2 regions of the Pseudoalteromonas sp. Angola-7 genome follow, and region 1 is predicted to be linked to the other one. Evidence: predicted binding sites of a transcription regulator. Region 1 holds the regulator's gene; the other holds the start of a gene.

What was found. Region 1 encodes MetJ, which represses methionine synthesis genes. Its sites were predicted from a motif close to TAGACGTCTAGACGTCTA; they were not measured.
Region 2: PSH50_RS05615 (methylenetetrahydrofolate reductase) is a predicted target of MetJ. The motif match lies at 6,651-6,668, and genes of this name have one in related genera.

The regions. Positions count from the first base shown of each region.
Region 1 covers NZ_JAQREL010000005.1:189,569-201,099, forward strand. Annotated here, with positions in the region: gene metL (bifunctional aspartate kinase/homoserine dehydrogenase II) at 1-429, opposite strand, end outside; gene metB (cystathionine gamma-synthase) at 436-1,683, opposite strand; gene metJ (met regulon transcriptional regulator MetJ) at 1,952-2,272, shown strand; gene PSH50_RS09650 (malic enzyme-like NAD(P)-binding protein) at 2,334-3,575, opposite strand; gene rpmE (50S ribosomal protein L31) at 4,096-4,311, opposite strand; gene priA (primosomal protein N') at 4,544-6,730, shown strand; gene PSH50_RS09665 (SPOR domain-containing protein) at 6,742-7,269, shown strand; gene hslV (ATP-dependent protease subunit HslV) at 7,349-7,867, shown strand; gene hslU (HslU--HslV peptidase ATPase subunit) at 7,879-9,207, shown strand; gene PSH50_RS09680 (gamma-butyrobetaine hydroxylase-like domain-containing protein) at 9,270-9,644, shown strand; gene PSH50_RS09685 (methyl-accepting chemotaxis protein) at 9,676-11,531, opposite strand, start outside.
Region 2 covers NZ_JAQREL010000003.1:141,495-153,025, reverse strand. Annotated here, with positions in the region: gene gltX (glutamate--tRNA ligase) at 1-1,237, shown strand, start outside; gene PSH50_RS05640 (hypothetical protein) at 1,399-1,698, shown strand; gene PSH50_RS05635 (hypothetical protein) at 1,703-2,095, opposite strand; gene PSH50_RS05630 (DUF3581 domain-containing protein) at 2,263-2,964, shown strand; gene PSH50_RS05625 (DEAD/DEAH box helicase) at 3,290-4,540, shown strand; gene PSH50_RS05620 (sensor domain-containing diguanylate cyclase) at 4,596-5,573, shown strand; gene PSH50_RS05615 (methylenetetrahydrofolate reductase) at 5,651-6,607, opposite strand; gene PSH50_RS05610 (pitrilysin family protein) at 6,867-9,746, shown strand; gene PSH50_RS05605 (helix-turn-helix transcriptional regulator) at 9,834-10,148, opposite strand; gene PSH50_RS05600 (hypothetical protein) at 10,150-10,557, opposite strand; gene PSH50_RS05595 (diguanylate cyclase) at 10,854-11,531, shown strand, end outside.

The DNA.
Region 1 (11,531 bases):
AGCATCATGAGCACACGCTTGAATGTTTAATTGCGTTAAATAGGCTGCCAATAATCGCGCAGACCACAGCTCACCATGCGCCAGTAAGGCCGCCTCTTGCAACTGCTGCTTGCTGGCTTGCTCCGCTACATCACTTAGCTCTTGCGCTAACACAGCTAAAGCCGTGTGTTTAGCATCGGCTTTTAATAACTCTTCAATTAATGCCGTTTGGTGATTACTCAATTGCAGCAAAATATCAGCAACGGCTTGCTTATCTTGTTGTTGATAACTTTGCCACAGCGAAACCAATGTATCGGTGGTTTTACCCGCAGCAGATACAACCACGCAATCGCCAGGCTGTGTGTGGCCAATAATTATTTTTGCCACACTTTGATAGCGCTCGCCCGAGCTTAAGCTCGAGCCGCCAAATTTATGTACACTTTTTACCATACTCAATCACCACAAAGCTGGATGAGCAGCCTGCTGCTTTACATCACCATTGGCATTGCCTGCAGCTTTACCAACACGCCCTACATTTTTATTTTGCCCAGGTTTCACTAAGTTAAATACACGCTCAAAATCAGCAAGTAGGTCTTCTACATCTTCAATACCGACCGAAATACGAATTAGCGTATCGCCCACACCCGCCTCTAAACGTGCTTGAGCGTCCATACCTGCGTGAGTCATGGTCGCAGGATGACAAATTAAACTCTCAACCCCACCTAACGATTCTGCTAAGCTAAATTCTTTAAGGCTTGTTAAAAACGCCGCGGCATCATTCACATCGCCTTTAATATCAAAACTAACCATACCACCAAACCCAAGCTGTTGGGCTTTAGCAAGCGCATGTTGAGGATGCGATTCAAGGCCTGGGTAGTAAACTTGGCTAACATACTCAGAGCTTTCTAAGTATTTAGCAATTGCCAGGGCATTTTCTTGGTGCTGTTTTAAACGCACATTTAAAGTACGTAAACCACGTAACGTTAAATAGCTATCAAATGGTGCGCCGGTAATACCAATGTTATTGGCCCACCAAGCAAGCTCATCACCAAGCTCTTGTGTAGCAGCAACAACTGCACCGCCTACAACATCAGAATGGCCGTTTATATATTTAGTGGTTGAGTGCACAACAATATCTACGCCAAACTTAATTGGGTTTTGTAATGCCGGTGATAAAAAGGTGTTATCGGCGGCCACTAATGCACCGCACTGTTTTGCTATATCCGTCACGGCTTTAATATCCGTTAGGCGCAGCACAGGGTTACTTGGTGTTTCTATCCAAATTAATTTAGGTTTAATGGTTAAAATTTGTTTTAGGCTTTCTGGTTTAGTTAAATCAAGCACTTTAAGTTTAAGCAAGCCGCGCTTTTCTAACGACGTAAATAAACGGTAGCTGCCGCCATAACAATCGTGAGGAATAACCAATGTATCATCGTTATTTAATAACTGTGTGGCTAAGTGCACTGCTGCCATGCCCGTAGCAGTAATAATTCCGCGTGCGCCACCTTCAAGTTCTGCTAGAGTGTCAGCTAAAATATCGCGATTAGGATTACCACTGCGTCCATAGTCGTATGCGCGCTTAGTATCAAAATCGGCAAACGAATAAGTCGTCGATAAATAAATTGGCGGTACAACGGCGCCATGATGTTTATCGGCATCAACCCCATTTCGAACAGCAATGGTTGCTTTGTTTTTTTCGCTCATATTCGTCACCTGATTAATTTGGATGTTTAGACGTCTAAAAGAGTAAGTTATCCATTATAATAAGTCAAAGCTTTTAAAGCTCTAGATGGCTAAAAATAACAGACGCGTAAAACTTCAAGAAAGCTGTATTTACTATTACAGCCAGCTTATTAAGATAGATTGCTATCTATTATTTGACTATCTTTTTTAAAACGATAGAATTTCACGCATATTTACACGCTTTTTACGCCGTGTGAGAAATTAATAATCTGAGGCAACGATACATCTTATGGCTAAATGGAATGGTGAGTATATTCACCCATACGCAGAACACGGGAAAAAATCAGAGCAAGTTAAAAAGATCACCGTTTCGATCCCGCTAAATGTATTAAAAGTATTAACTGATGAGCGTACACGTCGTCAAATAAACAACCTGCGTCATGCAACAAATAGCGAGTTACTATGCGAAGCGTTTTTGCATGCCTTTACAGGCCAGCCATTACCTAATGATGATGACCTACGTAAAGATAACGCAGAAAAAGTACCTGAAGAAGTTAAAAAAATAATGCAAGAAATGGGTTTAGAAGTGCCTATTTTAGACGAAGAATAAAACGTCTTTTTAAACAAAAAAACCTCAGCATGCTGAGGTTTTTTTGTTTAAGCGCTATATATTACGCCATATAATTTTCCGGTAAGTCAATTTGTGCTACGCCCGATTCAACAGCAGCAATAGCAACCGCCTTGGCTATACGTGGTAATAAACGCGGGTCCATCGGTTTAGGAATAATGTAATCTGCACCAAATTCGAGCTTTTCTACACCCGCTGCTTTTAATACTTGCTCAGGCACTGGCTCTTTAGCAATACTACGAATAGCTTCAACAGCGGCTATTTTCATTTCATCGTTAATTGCGCTTGCACGTACATCAAGTGCACCACGGAAAATAAACGGGAAACATAAAACATTATTAACTTGGTTAGGGAAATCAGAACGCCCCGTTGCCATAATTAAGTCTTTACGAGCACTGTGCGCAAGCTCAGGTGCAATTTCAGGATCTGGGTTTGAACATGCAAACACCACTGGCTTATCGGCCATTAGTTTTAGATCTTCAGGTGCAAGTAAGTTAGGACCCGATACACCTACAAACACATCAGCATCAGCAATTACATCTTGTAGAGTACGTTTATCTGTATTGTTAGCAAAAAGCTGTTTGTATTCGTTTAAGTCATCGCGGCGAGTATGAATTACCCCTTTGCGGTCTAGCATATAAATATGTTCGCGCAGTGCACCACACTTAATTAACAGCTCCATACAAGCAACCGCTGCAGCGCCAGCACCTAAACATACAATAATGGCATCTTCTATTGATTTGCCCTGCACTTCTAAGGCGTTAAGCATACCTGCCGCAGTTACAATAGCGGTACCGTGTTGGTCATCATGAAAAACCGGAATACTGCAACGCTCAATAAGTGCTTTTTCAATTTCAAAACACTCTGGCGCTTTAATATCTTCTAAGTTAATGCCACCAAACGTATCGGCAATATTAGCCACTGTATTTATAAAGTCTTCGGTGGTGCGATGCTTAACTTCAATATCAATAGAATCTAGGCCAGCAAAACGTTTAAATAAAAGCGCTTTACCTTCCATAACAGGTTTAGAGGCTAATGGCCCTAAATTACCCAAACCTAAAATTGCCGTACCATTACTGATCACCGCAACCATATTACCTTTACCGGTATATTTATATGCATTGGCTGGGTCTGCTGCAATTTCGCGCACAGGCTCTGCAACACCAGGGCTGTATGCTAATGCTAAATCTTGCACCGTTTCGGCTGGTTTTGTTAGCTCAATGCTGATTTTGCCTGGAACGGGGTGAGAGTGGTAGTGTAATGCTTGTTCACGAAAATCTGACATAACGCGATGGTATCCTGCAATTTAAGTTAAGTGAGAGGGAGTATGGGGCTAAGATACTCTTATTATTTTTAAATTCCAAGCAATATCAGGTCTATCCTGTTATATGCTATATCCGTTAATTTTAAGTGATTTATCAGCAACTTCGCTAAAAGTTATCAATATTAAACAAATAAAAATTCATTCAAAAAGTGCTTTTTCAGGTTCATTTTGCCCTGCCAGTATTTTTGTAAAATAGCAGAATAGTAAAATAGTAAAATGCACCAATATGGCGCGTTTATCACCGTTAAAAACAAATATCGCCACGATAAGCACTTTTAGCAGCTTGGTTAAAAATTAACGTATAAAAAATATAGAGAAGAATTGTGAGTTTGTCTGCAAAGGTTTATGCATATTCAGAATAAGAACAGGAAATAGTTATGCACACGTAGTACGGCAACAATCGGTGATTTTTTAGTAAAAATGATGAATTTTAGGCACAAAAAAAGCACCCGAAGGTGCTTTTTTTACTAAACAGCAATAATTACTTCTTGCTGCTAAGTGCACCGAAGCGCTTGTTGAAGCGATCAACACGGCCGCCAGTGTCTAAAATCTTTTGCTTACCAGTGTAAAACGGGTGACACGCAGAACATACGTCTAAGTGAATGTCTTTACAAAGAGTAGAACGAGTTTCGAATTTGTTTCCGCATGAACATGTTGCAGAAATTGCTTCGTACTTAGGGTGAATACCTTCTTTCATAGGAACCTCTAGTTAAGGCCGCATCGCTCTCCAAACCCGAAGTCTGGCACCATACGTCGTTAAAACAAATTTATAGGCCGCGGATTTTATCCAACTAGCTTGCCCCGCACAAGCTTTAATTACGCTTTTTGCCAAAAAAGTAACCAACCAGCGCTACCACATCCATTTGTATGTAGGTTTTTAGCCTTATTTTTAGTACATTAAGCTATTACCCTTTATCACATGAGTTGTTATGCGTTTTGTTGAAGTTGCTATTAAAGTTCCGTTACCACGCACCTTTGATTATAAAATAGATGAACAACTCATCTCGCCCTCGGCGCCTATTATGCCAGGGATGCGTGTTTTAGTGCCTTTTGGCAATCAAAAGAAAGTAGCGGTTGTTCTTGCACTTAAAACGCATACCGACGTACCAGATAACAAAATTAAAGCGGTTACTGAGGTTATTGACCAAACCCCTATTTTATCATCACAGCATTTAGAACTGCTTAGCTTTACTGCACGCTATTATTGCTACCCGCTCGGCGAAACCATACACATTGCGCTGCCAGGTGCGCTTCGCCAAGGTGAAAACCCAGATAAAACCAGCATTAACATGGTTAGCCTTACCGAAAAAGGCGCAAAGGTTCCATCGTTAAAAGCGAAAACTCAGTTAAATTTACTAAAGCAACTCGCGCAATCGGGTAAGTCGTCGGTAACCGAGCTAAAAGCGCTCGGCTTTAGTAAAAAAACAATAGATGCCCTAATAGATAAAGAGCTTATAACCCAAAGCATTGAGCATGATAATCAATGGCAAAGCGTTGCGCCCACAGTCGGCACTAAGCCAGTACTTAATAAAGAGCAAGCCGTAGCGTGCACTACAATAAATCAAAGTGTTGGCTTTAAGAGCTTTTTATTAGAAGGTGTGACAGGCAGTGGTAAAACCGAAGTGTATTTACAATGCCTAGAAGAAGTCCTTAAACGTGGCGAGCAAGCCTTAGTATTGGTGCCTGAAATAGGCTTAACGCCACAAACTGTTAACCGATTTCGTCGTCGCTTTCCCGATACGCCAATTATGCTATGGCACTCTGCCCTAACCGATAACGAACGCTTGCAAACATGGCGTTTTTGCGAAAAAGGCAGCTGCGCAATTGTAATAGGTACCCGTTCGAGTATTTTTCTACCTTTTTTAAAGTTAGGAATGATAGTGGTTGATGAAGAGCATGACTCTTCATTTAAACAGCAGGATACCTTACGCTACCACGCACGCGATTTAGCCGCTTATCGGGCATTTCAGCACAAAATACCGCTTATTTTAGGCAGTGCCACCCCTGCGCTCGAAACACTGTACAAAGCTATAAACAACAAATACCAACTTTTAAGCCTTACAGAGCGCGCACAAACTGCGACCGATAATCAGTTTATGTTGCTCGATATGAAAGGCCAGCCTGACCAAGCGGGTATTGCACACGCAAGTCTTGCCACTATGCGCCAACATTTAAACCGTGGTAAGCAAGTTATGGTGTTTTTAAATCGTCGTGGCTTTTCTCCTACGCTAATTTGTCACGAATGCGGCTGGCTGAGTGAGTGTAATCGCTGCAGCACCAGCGCAACCTTTCATAAAGCCATTGGCCAAATGATTTGCCACCACTGTGGTGAGCAACACCCAGTACCTCACCAGTGTCCTGATTGCGGTAGCACACAAATTTTTCCAAACGGTAAAGGCACCGAACAAATTGAAGAATTTTTATCGAGTGAATTCCCCGATACACCCGTAACCCGCATCGACCGCGATTCAACCCGCCGTAAAGGGAGCCTAGAAAAAGCCTTAGAGGAGATAAACCAAGGCGGGGCGCGTATTTTAGTGGGCACACAAATGTTGGCTAAAGGTCATCATTTTGCCGATGTTAGCTTAGTGCTTATATTAGATGTAGATAGCGGCTTGTACTCGTGCGATTTTAGAGCCACAGAGCATTTAGCCCAGCTGGTAACTCAAGTTGCTGGGCGCGCGGGTCGCTCTGGTGAGCCAGGCCAAGTATTACTGCAAACTCACTTTCCTGAACACCCTTTATTACAAGACTTAGTAAATAATGGCTACCAAGATTTTGCCCGCTTTGCTTTAAGTGAGCGTGATGATGCCGACCTTCCACCCATTACTAATATGGCTATAGTTAGAGCACAAGGGCACAGTATTAAGCTCGTTGTCGATTTTTTGACGGATTTGGTTCCTGTTAACAGTGTATCTGGTATACAATTGCTCGGTCCAATTCCTGCCCCACTAGAAAGAGTGGCGGGTATGTACCGGTTTCAATTGCATATTCAAGCGCAAGACCGCAAAGTATTGCATCAGTATCTTGCGCAAATGGTCGACTATTTAAGCACCAGCAAACTTGCACAAAAAGTGCGCTGGAGTCTTGATGTTGACCCTATAGACATGATTTAGGTTAAAGCCAAATGGCACAGCACGATTATATTAATAAAAAACCAGCGGGTAGAAAAAACACCAAGCAAGCCCCTGCTAAAAAACCATTTCCTATACTTTTAGTTGTTATTACTGTTTTGCTTGTAGGCGGCTTTGCTTACGGCTTATGGTTTATTAAAAATAACGCCGACCCTGAGCTTGTTGAGCAGCAGGCGCACCCTAAAACAGCTGAAAAAGTAGAATTAGCTAAACCTCGCGCTCCTAAGTTCATTGAAGAAATTAAAGAGCACGAGATCCAAGTTGAAGTAAGAGAAATTGAGCAAAAAGGCCCCTATGTTATGCAGTGTGGGTCGTTTAGAACACACGCACAAGCCGAAACCCTCAAAGCTAAAATTGCCTTTGCGGGCTTAATTTCTGAAATTAAAAAGACCACAGGTACTAATGGTGTTTGGTATAAAGTGCGTTTAGGCCCTTATAAAACAAAGCGCCAAGCCGAAAGCGACAAAAACAAACTCAAACGAGTGCATGTTGTTAGCTGCGGAATTTGGGGCTGGACTTGAAATTAGTCCATTCACCCATATAACCTCATCATAATCGTTTTTTACAAGCTGCCCCCGCAGTTTGATGATGAGGAATAACATGACCACTATCGTAAGTGTACGCCGCGACAATAAAGTAGTAATTGGTGGCGACGGCCAAGTTTCACTTGGTAATACCGTAATGAAGGGCAACGCCCGTAAAGTTCGACGCCTTTATAATGGCAAAGTAATTGCTGGTTTTGCCGGCGGTACTGCTGATGCCTTTACCCTTTTCGAACGCTTTGAAAGCAAACTAGAAATGCACCAAGGTAACCTCACTAAAGCCGCTGTAGAAATGGCCAAAGACTGGCGTAGCGACAGAGCTTTACGCAAGCTTGAGGCACTCCTTGCGGTTGCAGATGAAACTGCTTCACTAATTATCACCGGCAATGGTGATGTAGTGCAGCCAGAAAACGATTTAATAGCCATTGGTAGCGGTGGTAACTTTGCTCAATCAGCAGCCACTGCCCTATTAGAAAACACCGATTTAAGCGCTCGCGATATCGTAGAAAAAAGCCTGACCATTGCTGGCAACATCTGTGTATTTACCAACAACTTCCAAACAATCGAAGAATTATAATAGGACCCATTATGTCTGCTATGACCCCAAGAGAAATTGTACACGAGTTAGATCAGCATATTATTGGTCAAGCTAATGCTAAAAAAGCCGTGGCTATTGCCCTGCGTAATCGCTGGCGCCGTATGCAACTAAACGATGACTTACGCAGCGAAGTAACCCCTAAAAACATTTTAATGATTGGCCCAACCGGTGTCGGTAAAACTGAAATTGCCCGCCGTTTAGCTAAACTCGCTAATGCGCCTTTTATTAAAGTAGAGGCGACTAAATTTACTGAAGTGGGTTATGTTGGTAAAGAAGTAGAGACTATCATTCGCGATTTAGTTGATGTATCAATTAAAATGACCCGCGAGCAACAAACTAAAAAGTTTAAACACCGCGCAGAAGAAGCAGCAGAAGAGCGTATTTTAGATGCACTTTTACCACCGGCTAAAGATCAATACGGTGAAACACAGCGCGATGACAACTCATCTACTCGTCAAACATTCCGTAAAAAATTACGCGAAGGTCAGCTTGATGATAAAGAAATAGAAATAGATCTAGCGCAAGCACAGCCAAATGTAGAGATTATGGCGCCTCCTGGTATGGAAGATATGACCAACCAGTTGCAAAGCATGTTCCAAAACATGGGTGGCGACAAACGTACTAAGCGTAAGTTAAAAATTAAAGAAGCCTTTAAGTTATTAACCGAAGAAGAAGCCGCTAAATTAGTTAACCCTGAAGAGCTAAAAGAGCAGGCTATTTTTGCAGTAGAGCAAAACGGCATTGTGTTTATTGATGAAATAGACAAAATTTGTAAGCGTGGCGATTCGTCAGGCCCTGATGTTAGCCGTGAAGGTGTACAACGCGACCTACTTCCACTAATTGAAGGCTCAACCGTTAATACTAAGCACGGTATGGTGAAAACCGACCACATGCTATTTATTGCATCAGGTGCGTTCCAAATGGCTAAACCATCAGACATGATCCCTGAGCTACAAGGTCGTTTACCTATTCGTGTAGAGCTTGAAGCACTAAGTGCTAATGACTTTAAACGAATTCTTACCGAGCCACATGCTTCACTTACTGAGCAGCAACGTGAATTGCTTAAAACTGAGCAAGTAAATGTTGAGTTTAGCGATGATGCAATAGAGCGCATTGCTAAAGCCGCTTGGCAGGTTAACGAGAAAACCGAAAACATTGGTGCTCGTCGCTTACATACGGTAATGGAAAAGCTAATGGAAGAAATTTCATACGATGCATCTGAACAAGCAGGCTCTACCCTTACTATTGATGCCGCTTATGTAGAAAAACATTTAGGCGCATTAGTTGAAGATGAAGATTTAAGCCGCTTTATTTTATAAGGTAGGCAAAAATACTATACTAAAAGCCTCCATATTGGGGGCTTTTTAATGGGATATATAAAATGAAACACGTAACAAAAGTGCATTATCATAGCGTGAGTAAAAACCTAGATGTTTACTTTGATGATGACAGTATGGCTGTATTTAGCTGCGAGTTTTTACGCGTTCACTCTCCCTCGGCCGAAGTGCAGGGGCATGGTGCAGAGCCAATGAGGTTGGTACTTAATAAACAGCATGTTGGTATAAAAAAGATTGTACCGGTGGGGCATTACGCACTGAGATTAGACTTTGATGATGGCCATAACAGCGGGCTATTTAGCTGGAGCTACTTTGAAACACTACAAGCGCAGCACGAAACCTTGTGGGCTAAATACCAAGCGCGTCTTGGCGAGCACGAAAAAAACAAAGATAGCGTACCAATAAAGTTTGTTCCCTAAACCTTATTGGCTTTTTAAACGCTACACTGTATTACACTTTAAACTTATCAATAGCCGCAAATAATACGCGCGCTTGTTCAGAGACTTCTTCACTGGTTTGCGCATTATTAACTGCATGCTCAGAGGCATCTTGGGCAATGTCTCTAATGCGTACTACATTTTTGTTCACCTCTGATGCCACCTGACTTTGCTCATCAATAGCAACGGCAATTTGAGTGCTCATTTCCATTATGGTTTGCACATCTTCGGTAATAGCGCCGAGTAAATCACCCGCTTTAATAGCTTGTGAAGCACTTTCATCACCTTGCGAGCGACATTGATGCATAATACTTACTACCTCTTGCGTGCGCTGCTGAAGCGTATTAATAATGCCTTCAATTTCACTGGTAGACTCTTGTGTACGTTGCGCAAGCGAGCGTACTTCATCCGCTACAACAGCAAAGCCTCGCCCTTGCTCACCAGCACGAGCGGCTTCTATCGCGGCATTCAATGCGAGTAAATTGGTTTGCTCTGCAATGCCTCTGATTACATCGAGCACTGAGCCTATGGTTTCACCGTCTTTTTCAAGTTGCGATACCACACTTGATGCGTTACCTAACGACGAAGATAAATCGCGTATCTGCTTAACCGTAGAGTCTACTTCATTTCGCCCTTGCTGCGCGCTTAAATTGGTTGACTCTGCTTTTTTAGCGGCAGCTTCGGTATTATGAGAAATATCTTGAATCGTTGCCTGCATTTGCGTAGCCGCAGTGGCAACCATATCCGCTTCGTGTAACTGCTCTTGCATGCCTGAACTTGTTGCAGAGGTACTTTCAGATAAGTGCTCTGTTGCCACATTTAACGTATTAAGCGCGGTATTCACTTCGTTTATGAGGTTTTTAAAATCGCCAATTAAACTATTAAAGTCCGACGTCATAATGGTAACTTCATCATTACCTGTTTGCTCTATCATTACGCTTAAGTCGTTATTACGGCGTATGTCGTTTATGGTGTGATATACCCGCTCAATAGGCACAATAATTGAGTGGCTAGTAAAGTACACCAGCGCCAACACTATAATGCCCGAAATAACAAATACAACGATGGCAATAAACTGCGCTTGGTCAACGCTTTTCTCTACTTCCAGCTTGGTTGACTCAACAATTTGACCAACAACCTGATTGCTTTTTTCTGCGTTAATACGCATAACGCCTAGTGCACCTGAGTCTAAATCGAGCCCTAACTGCGTTTGTGCCTTTACAAGATTTTGAAAAGCGCTTTGGTACGTATCTATTAAAGGGCTGATTTGCGACTTATAACTACTTTGTAAATCAGCTTGGGTAATTTTTTGTTTAAACGTACTAATAAGTTCGTTAAAGCGAGTTAAGTATTTTGCATCAAAGCGCAGCATAAAATCTTTCTCAGCGCGTCGCAGCTGTAGCATTGCCGATAAAAGCTCAAAGTTATCTTGCTCTTTTAATAGCACCTCAACTTCGTGCACTGCATTTCTGAGCTTGCCATATAACCCATCTTTAGGGTTTAAACCTATCTGTTGCTGTAACCTAACAACCTCTGAAAAATTGTTATTGTAGTTAGTAATAAGCGTATGAAAATGCTCAATTTGCGCTGTGGTAATGCCCTGCTGTTGCATTACCTCCTGCAGCTTTTTGATTTTAGTGCTTAGCTGTTTAAAATCCTTATCAAATGATGTAAGTGCTTCCTGCTGCTTGTAAAAAAGAAAGTTTTTTTCATGCTTTCTAAGCTCTAGTGCATGTACGTTGAGCTCTTCTGCAAGCTGAATTGTTTTATTCAGATTGAGTGTTACGCGTGACTCATAAATTATCACACACAACAAAATGACCATTGCCAGACCGACTACCACTGCATTAAGTTGCAAACGCCTTTTAA
Region 2 (11,531 bases), on a different contig from region 1:
ATCAGAGCGTAGCGATTTATACAAAAAATACGCACACCAATTAGTTGAGCAAGGTAAAGCATTTTACTGTTTTGCAACCAGCGAAGAGCTTGACCAAATGCGTGAAGAGCAAATGGCAGAAGGTCTGCGCCCTAAATACGACGGCCGTGGCTTAAACCTCACCGAAGATGAAATTAAAGCAAACCTAGCCGCAGGCAAGCCTTACGTTATACGTATGAAAATACCAAGCGAAGGCACTTTTAAATTTAACGACTACCTACGCGACGAAATTGAGATCCCGTGGGAAAACGTAGACATGCAAGTGCTATTAAAAGCCGATGGTTACCCTACGTACTTTTTAGCAAATGTAGTGGATGACCACCACATGCAAATAAGCCATATTTTCCGTGGCGAAGAGTGGATTAACTCAGCACCTAAACTATTAAAACTTTACGAAGATTTAGGTTGGGAAGCACCCGTACTAGGGCACTTACCACTACTGCGTAATCCTGATAAATCAAAGCTTTCTAAGCGTAAAAACCCAACGTCTATTAATTACTATAAAGAAATGGGTTACCTACCAGAGGCCGTGCTTAACTACTTAGGCCGTATGGGTTGGTCAATGCCAGATGAGCGTGAAAAATTCACTCTTAACGAGATGATTGAACACTTCGATATGAAGCGTGTATCACTTGGTGGCCCAGTATTTGATGTTGATAAGCTAAGCTGGTTAAACGGCATGTGGATCCGCGAAAACCTAACAGATGAAGAGCTTGTACAGCGCTTTGTTGATTGGAAGTTTAATGGCGAAATGCTAGCTAAAGTATTACCAGAAGCTAAAACGCGTATTAATACACTTTCGGACATGGTTGATTTAGCAGGGCATTTTGTAGGCGGCATTCCAACTTACGACCCAGCACTGTTAACGGCGGGCAAAGCTGACGAAAACGTAATACGCCAAGCGCTACAGTTTTTTGTATGGCAGCTTGAAGGTTTACGTAGTTTTGATAAGCCAGCTATTTTTGCCATTGCAAAAGAAGTTGCTACATTCCACGAGCTTAAAATTAAAGACTTTTTAGAGCCAATATTTGTAGCAATCACAGGTAAAACATCATCTACCTCTGTGCTTGATGCAATGGAAATTTTGGGCTCAGACTTATCACGTGCGCGTTTACGTGTAGCGCTTGCTCATTTAGGCATTTCTAAAAAGCAGGCTAAAAATATTGAGCGTGCGTACCGCACATACCCAAGTGCATAATCTTTAGTCATACTTTATAAAAAGCCGAGCTTATTAATTAAGCTCGGCTTTTTTGTTTCAGGCCGTTTGGCTATATGTCATCGCGTTTTGATATTGTTTAGCGCAAGCCGTGGCACTTTAGCAAATGCTACAATGCTGCATGTAAATTAAAAGGAGGCAGCATGATTGCACCTGTAAAAAACAAAGCTTTATTTAGCAGTAATGCCTTTTCAATAAACCTAGTTACTTACCCTACACATCACAGTGTGATGAACCATATAGATCCAGTACAGCAAGGGCGCTACTACAAACTTAATTTTGTACTAGTAAAACCTAAAGCTGGTGGGGTTTTTAAATGCTCAAAATGCATTATTAATTGGTTTAACCGGGTGTATTTATTTAGACCCGACAAATACGAGCATAGCGTATCTAAAATTGAGTCGGGAAAGCGCGTACTACTTAGCTTCTCGCTTAATATATAATTTATTAATAGTCGTAGGCCTGTCCGCTGCATAAAACAGACAGGTCACAATACGATACAGAGATTTCGCTACAAGAATTTATAGTAAAGGCGTTACCGCCTCTGCGCATTGCATCTGCTTTAAGTAAATCTATAGCATTTGATTTTAAGCGATTGTAGCTTATATTATTGTCGCCTCTAACGTCGCCATTGCAGCTTTCGCCTTCAATTCGGCCTAAAAGTGTGGCGCCACTTTCGTGTGCTTCTTGGTCGCTATAAAACTGTTGTAAATCTCGTTTTTTAACGTACGTACCAATTTCCTCAGATAAAACATCGTTATCTATATCGGTATGAAAAGTCACGCTAGAACATCCAGCCAAAGTAGTGAGTACGCTTATTACTGCAAAAACACGTAACATAATAATTAGTCCCTTATTTAGTTTGGTACCTAAATTACTAACTAAAACAGGTGTGTGCAACATTTACTCTTAAGTTAATTGTATGAATTTGTAAGTGATTCGACCTCTCTTTAAATTTTTTCTGGTAGTATGGGCAGGTTATAAGCAGTTTAAGCAGTGAACAATCTATGTTAAGTCCTTACTTTCAGCAGCATGCTGATTATGTTTCTATCTCTCGTGAGCAAGGGTGTCGTTTCGCAAAGTGCGTTGCCGATGATTACAACCCACTTCATGATAAAGATGCCAAAAAGTTTTGCGCGCCAGGAGACTTACTTTTTTCTTTAGTGTTAGACCGCTACGGTATAAGTGAGCGAATGGAATTTACCTTTGCCGGTATGGTTGATGAAAACACCAAACTTAATTTCCCAGAAGGGGATGATGAGTTTGATGTAACCAACGGCGACAAAGTAATTTTAAAGGTAAAACGCGAAGGTAAAACCAGCAAATGCCCAACACTTACTAATAGCTTAATAAAAAATTATGTTGAGTTTTCTGGTGCTGCATTTCCGCACGTAATTATTCCGCTAATGGGTAAGCAAGATGTAATGATTAACCCAGCGCGCCCTATGGTTATTTACGAGTCGATGATCATTAACCTTGATAACATTAATATTCAAGCACCAACGCTTGAGTTTGCTGAGCCAAGTTTTGAGTACACGGGTAAGCGCGGCAAAATTACCTTGCGCTTTAATTTACTAGAAAACGGCGAAAAAGTGGGTTTTGGTGAAAAGCACATGGTGGTGTCGGGTATTCGTGAATACTGCCAAGCAACGGTTGATGACTTAATCGCATTTTATAATGAGCGAAAAGCCACCTTAAAACCGGTTTAACGTCATTAAATTATAATACCAATTCGCAATAAGACTTAATCATTTTTAGGGGCAAAAAGTGTTGCTATCTGCATTAAAAAATTCTCATTTAGAACAACTAAATAGCGAATTTTTTGCCTAGCTATCAACACGTTTATCTGTCCTCAAAATAGCTCACTTAATTAAGCGGATTGGTATAAAAAAGGCGCTAAATACATTGTTATTTAGCGCCTTTTTTATTGGTGTAGGAAATACAACTAGGCTCAATACTTTTCTGAGCTGGTTAATTTACGCAGTACCGTAATATGCGTACAATAGTGCTCTTTGTTATTTTAAAGCTAAGCCTATGTCTGCCACATCGTTCTCATCTCTTAAACTCGATTCGTTATTACTAACCGCAATTGAGCAAAATAATTACACCACGCCTACCGCAATTCAGGTTAAAACTATTCCGCACATATTAGCGGGCAGCGATGTAATGGGCAGCGCGCAAACAGGCACAGGTAAAACAGCCGCCTTTGTATTACCACTACTACATAAGCTTTTAAATACACCAAAAAAAGATGAGCCAGGCATAGCCCGAGTGGTTATTTTAACGCCCACGCGTGAGCTTGCTCAGCAAGTGTTTGCAAGCTTTGAAAAATACGCCCAAGGCACAAATATTCAAGGCGCTTTAGCGTATGGCGGTGCAAGTATTGGCCCGCAAATTAAAGCGCTTAAAACGGCGCAAGTGATAGTCGCAACGCCTGGGCGTTTACTTGATCATATTGTTAAAGGCAGTGTGGTGCTTTCAAGTGTTGATTCGTTAGTATTTGATGAAGCCGACCGCATGCTGGATATGGGCTTTATTGATGAAATAAAACGTATTTTGCGCCACATTCCGGGTGATCGCCAAACCTTATTGTTCTCAGCCACATTCGATGACAGCGTGTTTGAGCTGAGTAAAAAACTACTTAAAAACCCCGAGCTAATTGAAGTTGATAAACGCAACTCAGCCGCCGTTGAAGTAGAGCAAGTTATTTACGCAGTTGATGAAGAGCGAAAGCGTGAGCTTGTATCACACATGATTGGCATGAAAAATTGGCGCCAAGTACTTATATTTACACGTACCAAACAAATGGCCGATAAACTTGCCAAAGAAATGTGTAAAGACGGCTTAAAAACTGAGTCTATCCATGGCGATAAATCACAAGGTGCACGCGACCGTGCATTACAAAACTTTAAAGAAGGCACAACGCGGGTTTTAGTTGCCACCGATGTAGCTGCCCGCGGTTTAGATATTCCGGCGCTTAAATACGTAATAAACTTTGAGCTACCTTACATAGCAGAAGATTACGTACACCGAATTGGCCGTACGGGGCGCGCTGGCGAGCAAGGCCTTGCCATGTCGCTGGTAAGTATTGACGAGCAGTGGTTACTGGAAGAAATTGAAGTGCTACTGGATACCCGCTTAGCACCACAATGGCTAGAAGGTTACGAGCCTGATTTAAACAAGCCACCTAAAGATAACCGTAAAAACACCAACAAAGCGCGTAAAGATCGCGATAAAAAGCGCATTACCGGGCAAAGAGCACCAAGTAAACGCCGCAGAAAGTAGCCTTAAACATATTTATTTGGCTATACTAAGGCCACTAAATAGCTGAGGTATAGTTATGTTTGAAACAGATCAGTGGGCGTTTTCTGGTATCGATGGCCAAATATCATTACATAAATGGCAAAAAACCATTGATCTTATTACGGGGCTTTTTTCGGCCCCCTCTGGTTATATAGTTCAGGCTACTAGTAAAGGTTATCGTGTAGTTATTAGAGCTAATGAAGGTGGCTCACACTTTGAAACCAACCCTATACTCCCTCCCGAAACTCCCTTATTTTGTAAATATGTAGCCGAAAACAACAACACTTTGTATGTTAGCGATACCCGCAGCGATACGCAGTGGAATACCATGCCCGAGGTTATTGAAGATGGCGTTGAATCCTACCTTGGCTTGCCAATTCACTGGCCTGAAGGTGAAGTATTTGGCACCTTGTGTTTAAAAGATTCAAAAAAAACCAGTTACACCGATGAATATTTTGAGCTAATAGAGCAGCTTCGTGATTTAATTGAAGACGATTTAGCCCTTATTTATAGCTTTGAGCAAATGCGCGAAATAGCCATGCTCGACCCGCTTACCAATATTTATAATCGCCGTGCACTTAGCTTACTTGCCCAACACAAACTTAATTTAGCGCTGCGTTTAGGTTTTGATGTGTGTTGCTTGTTTATTGATATAAACGACTTTAAAAAACTAAACGACACTTATGGCCATGAAATAGGCGATCAAGCGTTAATCCTCTTAGCAAATACCTTAAAAACACATTTAAGAGAGGCTGATATAGTAGGGCGTTTAGGCGGCGATGAATTTGTAGCAGTAATGCAAATTAGTGATAGAAGTAAGCTTAGCCATATTATTGATAAAATAAAAATTGAGTATACAAACGCACTATTAGAAAACAACGTATGCGCGCTGACACTCAGCATAGGCGAAAGTTTTACTAATAAACAAAAGCAACCTTTTGATACGTTATTAAATTTGGCCGATCACCAAATGTATAAAAATAAACAAGCGTACAAATTGGCTAAAAAAGCATAATAATAAAAGTAATACACTTAAACATAGCAACAAAAAAGCAAGCCATTAGGCTTGCTATAAACGGGGATAATTAGGCTTTAAGCGATTTGTTTTTCGGCTAGGTTTAATTCCATAATGGCTTTTAATAAACGGTATAAGTTTATTGATGCGTCAATTTCTTCTTTACGGTTTGTTAAGCTTTCAATATTTAAGCCCAGTGGCACATCTAGGTGCGCACAACTTTTGAGTATTAGGTCGAGATTTTCTCGGCAAATACGTACAGATTCACTTAAGGTATTGTCTGCATCAAGCATGCGCCATTTAGTGGCCTCTGGCACTGAGATACCCAGCCATTGCATAAACTCTAAGGTTTTATCGCCACCGCATGGCGTAAACGTTAAAATAATCCGTTTTGGTGTAATACCTTGTGCTTTACAGGTACGCGCATAACTTGTTATTAGCTCTATAGTTGCTTGCGCGTCGTAAACCGCTTGCGATATAAAAAACTGACAACCTTGTGCTGTTTTTTCTATAAGGCGTTCGTGCTCATTTCGCTTACTTGAATGTCGCTCAGCAATGGTGACGCCCCCTAAAAAGAAGTCATCACTTTGCTCTGCAAGCGTTTTATAGGCATCGGGCAAGCTTAGTTTTATATCACCTACCGATGAGGGGCTACCCACTAAAACGACATTTTTTAAATCGTAGTCGTTTTTAGTTTCATCCAACCAGCCTTTAAATTCCTCTACACCACGTTGTGCCACACTTTTGTAAGTAATGACATCTGGAGCAGATAAATTACGTAGTAAGTGGCTGTATTCACGTGGGTCTACAGTTTGTTTAAACGGAAATGGGCGTGCTTTATCTGTACGGCTACTTTCATCTTGAATGTCGTAAATTATCACGCCGTCGTATTCAATTTCGTGTAAGCGAGCAAGTAGTTTTTCTGCAATGATTTTTAGTTGCGCTTTATCAGTACCAATTTTAGGTGGAGTAGTACCAATAAGATAAACACCTTGATTGGTGTCTTCTATTTTTTCTTGTAGTGATAAAGCCATAATCCTCATTCCAGCTTAGTCCAATGTATGTAATTCAATATAACAGCCATTTAGACGTCTAGATAGATTTATTTAATGAAAGTTTTTCAATCAACTTGAGTTTTTTTCATACTTAAATGTTTTTAAAATAGGGAATTGACACAGTTGTTTACATTATAAATAGCCGATGGGCTCTTATATTTAGTGGCTTTGGGGCATAATCTAAGCGAGTTAGCATTAAACCTAATAACAAATTTGCTCAATTTAAAAAGGGACAACAATGAAATTTAAATTACTAGCAACAAGCTTAGCGGTATCACTGGCACTAACAGGCTGCGCAACACAGCAAAGCGAAAACACCCAAACGGCACAACAACAGCAAACAATAAAAGCTGACGAACGTGTATTTTCGCAAGAGTACTTAATCGAAGAGCTTGATAACGGCTTACGCGTAATGGTTGTTAAAACCGATTACCCCGATGTCGTCTCGCTGCAAATTCCGGTCTCGGTTGGCTCGCGTAATGAAGTAAAAGCAGGTAAAACCGGTTTTGCTCACTTTTTTGAGCACATGATGTTTAAAGGCTCTAAAAAATTTCCGCAAGAGGAATACACTGCCATATTTAAAAATGCAGGGGTCGATAACCGTGCTTACACCACTAACGATTACACAAACTACCATTTAAATTTTTCAAAGCAGCACCTTGATAAAGTACTTGAAATTGAAGCCGATATTTTTCAAAACTTAACCTACACCGAAGAGCAATTTAGAACCGAAGCGCTAACGGTTAAAGGGGAGTATTTAAAAAATAACGCCAGCCCAATTCGTAAGTTATTGAGCGCAGTACGCGAAGAAGCGTTTGATACGCACACTTATAAACATACCACCATGGGCTTTTTTGAAGATATAGAAGCCATGCCAGATCAAATGGCGTACGGTAAAGAATTTTTTGATAAGTTTTATAAGCCTGAATATGTATCGCTAGTGATTGTGGGCGATGTTGACCCACAAGCTACAATGGCTATGGTTAAAAAACATTGGGGTGGCTGGAAAAAAGGCGATTACGTTGCCGATATTAAAGCTGAGCCAAAGCAGCAAGCACCTAAATATGTACATGAGAAAAACGAAGGTTTGCCTGGTCATTGGTTGCTTGTATCTTACAAAGGTGCTGCATGGGAGCCTGCTAAAAAGGACAGAGCCGCACTTGATTTAATCTCACAGCTTTATTTTTCTAATAACTCCGATTTATACCAAGAGCTAGTTGTTGATAAACAAATAGCGAGTCAAATGTTTACCTACAATCCAGAGACAAAAGATCCTGGCTTACTGCATGTGTTTGTAAAAGTAGAAAACGAAGATGATTTAGCAAAAGCACGCGATGCTATTAACCGCACTTACGCAAAAGCACGTACCGAACTTGTTGATGAGCAAAAACTAAGTGATTTAAAGTCTAACCTTAAATACAGCTTTATTAACGGCTTAGATTCATCACAAGCGATTGCATCAACCCTTGCAAGTTATATGCATTTTGAGCGCGACCCAGAGGTTATTAACCAACTTTATAAATCGGCCGACAACATCACAGCACAAGACATTAAAACCGTGGCTAATAAATATTTTGTAGATGACGCGCGTACTACTGTAACTATGTCGGCACTTGATAAAGCGCCAGGCTTTGAACAAGAAACAAGCTTAAATGCATTAGTAACTAAGCATGATAAAGCGCCAGAGGCACCAGTATTTAAAGTGCTTGATAAAACGAATAGCTCGCCGCTGATTGATGTAAACTTTTTATTCAATACAGGGGCTGCTGCAGACCCGCAAGGTAAAAAAGGGGTTGCTGCGCTCACCGCCGCTATGCTTGCTCAAGGTGGCTCGCAAAGTACGAGTTACAAAGACATACAAAAAGCGCTTTATCCGCTTGCTGGCAGCTTTGGTTATCAAATAGATAAAGAAATGCTGTCATTCCAAGGGCGTATTCATAAAGATAACGCTGCCACATGGTATGCGCTTGTAAGCGATCAATTACTTAACCCAGGCTTTAGAGACGATGACTTTAAGCGCCTTAAAAAAGAAATGATCGACGGTATTAAGTCGGGATTAAAAGCCTCTAACGATGAAGAGCTAGGTAAAGAAGTGCTTTACAGCGCACTTTACAAAGGCCACCCATACGAAAGCTACAATTACGGTGATATTTCGGATTTAGAAGCACTAACGCTTGATGATGTAAAAGCCTTTTACAACACAGAGCTTACCCAATCAAAACTAACACTGGGTTTAATTGGCGCTGTGCCAAAAGCGCTTAAAACCGAAATTATGAGCGACTTAGCAACCTTACCTAAAGGCGAGCAAAGCCGTTTAAGTATTCCTGATGCGCCAGAGCTTAAAGGTCACCATGCCACGATTGTAGAAAAGTCGGCGCAATCTACTGCGGTATCGTTTGGTTTTCCAATTGATACTATTCGTAGTAGTGAAGATTGGACAGCCCTTTGGCTGGTGCGTTCGTACTTTGGTGAGCACCGTAGTTCTAACTCATACCTGTATGAGCGAATTCGTCAAACACGTGGTATGAACTACGGCGATTATGCCTACATTGAGTACTTCCCACGTGGCATGTTTCAAACTAAGCCTGATGCAAACTTAGGACGCTCTGAGCAAATATTCCAAATTTGGTTACGCCCGCTGCGCTCTAATAACGATGCACACTTTGCAACACGTACCGCTTTGTTTGAGCTGGATAAGCTTATTAAAAATGGCTTAACCGAAAAAGACTTTGAAGCAACACGTAACTTTTTAATTAACTACGTACCGCAGCTTGTCGCAAGTCAAAACCGCCAATTAGGTTATGCACTTGATAGTGAATTTTATAACACAGAGTCGTTTGTAAAATACGTGACAAGTAAACTTGAAAAGCTAACGCTTGCTGATGTTAATCGCGTGATTAAAGATAATCTGCAAACAGATAACGTACAGTACGTGTTTATTACCGGTGACGGCGAAGACATGAAAAAACGTTTAGTGTCAGAGCAAACATCGCCAATGGTTTACAACACAGAAAAACCAGCAGCGCTTGTTGCTGAGGATAAAGTCATTGCCGATTATAAATTAGCTATTCCAGCTAACAACATTGAAGTAATGGCTGTTGAAAAAGTGTTTCAGTAATTAATCTCTTTTTCTAACATATAAAAAATGCCCCAGTGCTTATAGCCTGGGGCATTTTTATTTAATTAGTGCTATTAAAACGTAATATTAGTTAGTCGCTAAAAGCACTGAGCCTGCGCCTAGAGCAAAGCTTATTAAGGAGCTAATAACCACTCCCGCTAAAAAGCTTTTAGTTGGCGTACTTTTAACGTCATTATTTATAGGCTCATCAAGTTTAATTAGCTCGCCTTGGCGTACTTCAAGTACCGCGCAAAGCGCCATAGTGGTTTCTTTAGAAGCGGCGCCTTCTTTTTCTACCCGTTGAATGGTCCGCAAACTTACATCGCAGGCATCTGCGAGCTGTTGCTGCGTCCAATCTAACTTATTTCTAAGCGATTTAACTGTTGTAGGATTTAATTGCACGTTAAAGCTTCCCTACAAATAGTTCAACAATAGTTGCCGTTGTATAGCCAAACACCGCGCCACCTAATGTACAGCCAGCAAGAAAAAATGCTGCCTTTTTAGGATCGTCTGAAAGGCTACTTTGAACTTGTTTGGCTATCACACTGCTATTTTTATAAAGAGTGCACTCCAGACGCCCTGTAAGTATATTAAGCATGTCAAATTTTACTTGGTACTGTGAGCCCTCAAAAGCAAAAGAGTGTGTGCTTGCACAGTAGATATTTCGTTTTTTACTGAATAGGTCATCGTTTACAAAGACTTCTTCTTTACCCGTAAAGTAGCTTCCAAAACAGGCTATTTGATTGTCGCCATCTTGAAAGTAAAATTTATAACCAAGCTTTTTTGTATTCAATATATCGTTTTTCATCATCGTTATCCTTGTTGAGTTGATGATGCTAATTTAGCGTTTGTTTTTATTTTTTACGCCGTCAGTAGTATGCCAGTAGCTAGTTTGGCATATGACAGTAACCCTGTCATGCTGCTTTAGTATCTGATTTTTAATGTAAAAGTAAAAATTTTATATTTTTTATAGACTACTTAGCTGTCATACGGAGTATTACTTCACATTGATAAATTATGCAACTAGCGTGAAGTAAAGTAACAATGTTGTGTTAAAAAAATGTTATTGATTATACTGATTAACAACAAAGCTAAAATGGAAAGCTCGTGATTGACGATAAAGCGTTTTTTAAGTTGGTACTAGATACCACGCCCGACCAAGTAGTGGTTATTAATTCTAACGGCGACATAGTCTATATAAACCGAAGTTGGCAAAGCTTTGGTGAGCAAAACGATTGTGCCTGCTGTGATATGTGGGAGCAGCAAAATTACTTAGCAGAGTGTGAAAAAGCTGCTAAAAAAGGAGATAGCTTTGGTTTAAAGGCATTTAACGGCATTAAATCAGTTATTTCGGGGGCTAATGACGACTTCTATTTAGAATATCCATGCCATAGTGAAGATGAAAAACGTTGGTTTATGATGCGAGTAGTGTCGTTTAGCCATACCGATAAAGCGTATTACGCTATTAGCCATCAAAATATTACCGAGCGTAAACTGGCTGAAGAGCAAGTACAAAAACTTGCCGCTATTGATGGCTTAACTGATATTGCTAACCGAGGCTTTTTTGATACTTTTTTAGAGCAAGAGTGGAATCGTTGTCAGCGTTTAGGTATGCCGCTTTCGTTGGCTATTATTGATATAGATGATTTTAAATTACTCAATGATACTTACGGCCACCAACAAGGCGATACATGCTTAAAAAGGGTGGCTAAAGTACTTAATGAATTTACTAAACGCCCAGGTGATTTATGTGCCCGTTTTGGTGGTGAAGAATTTGTTTTAGTG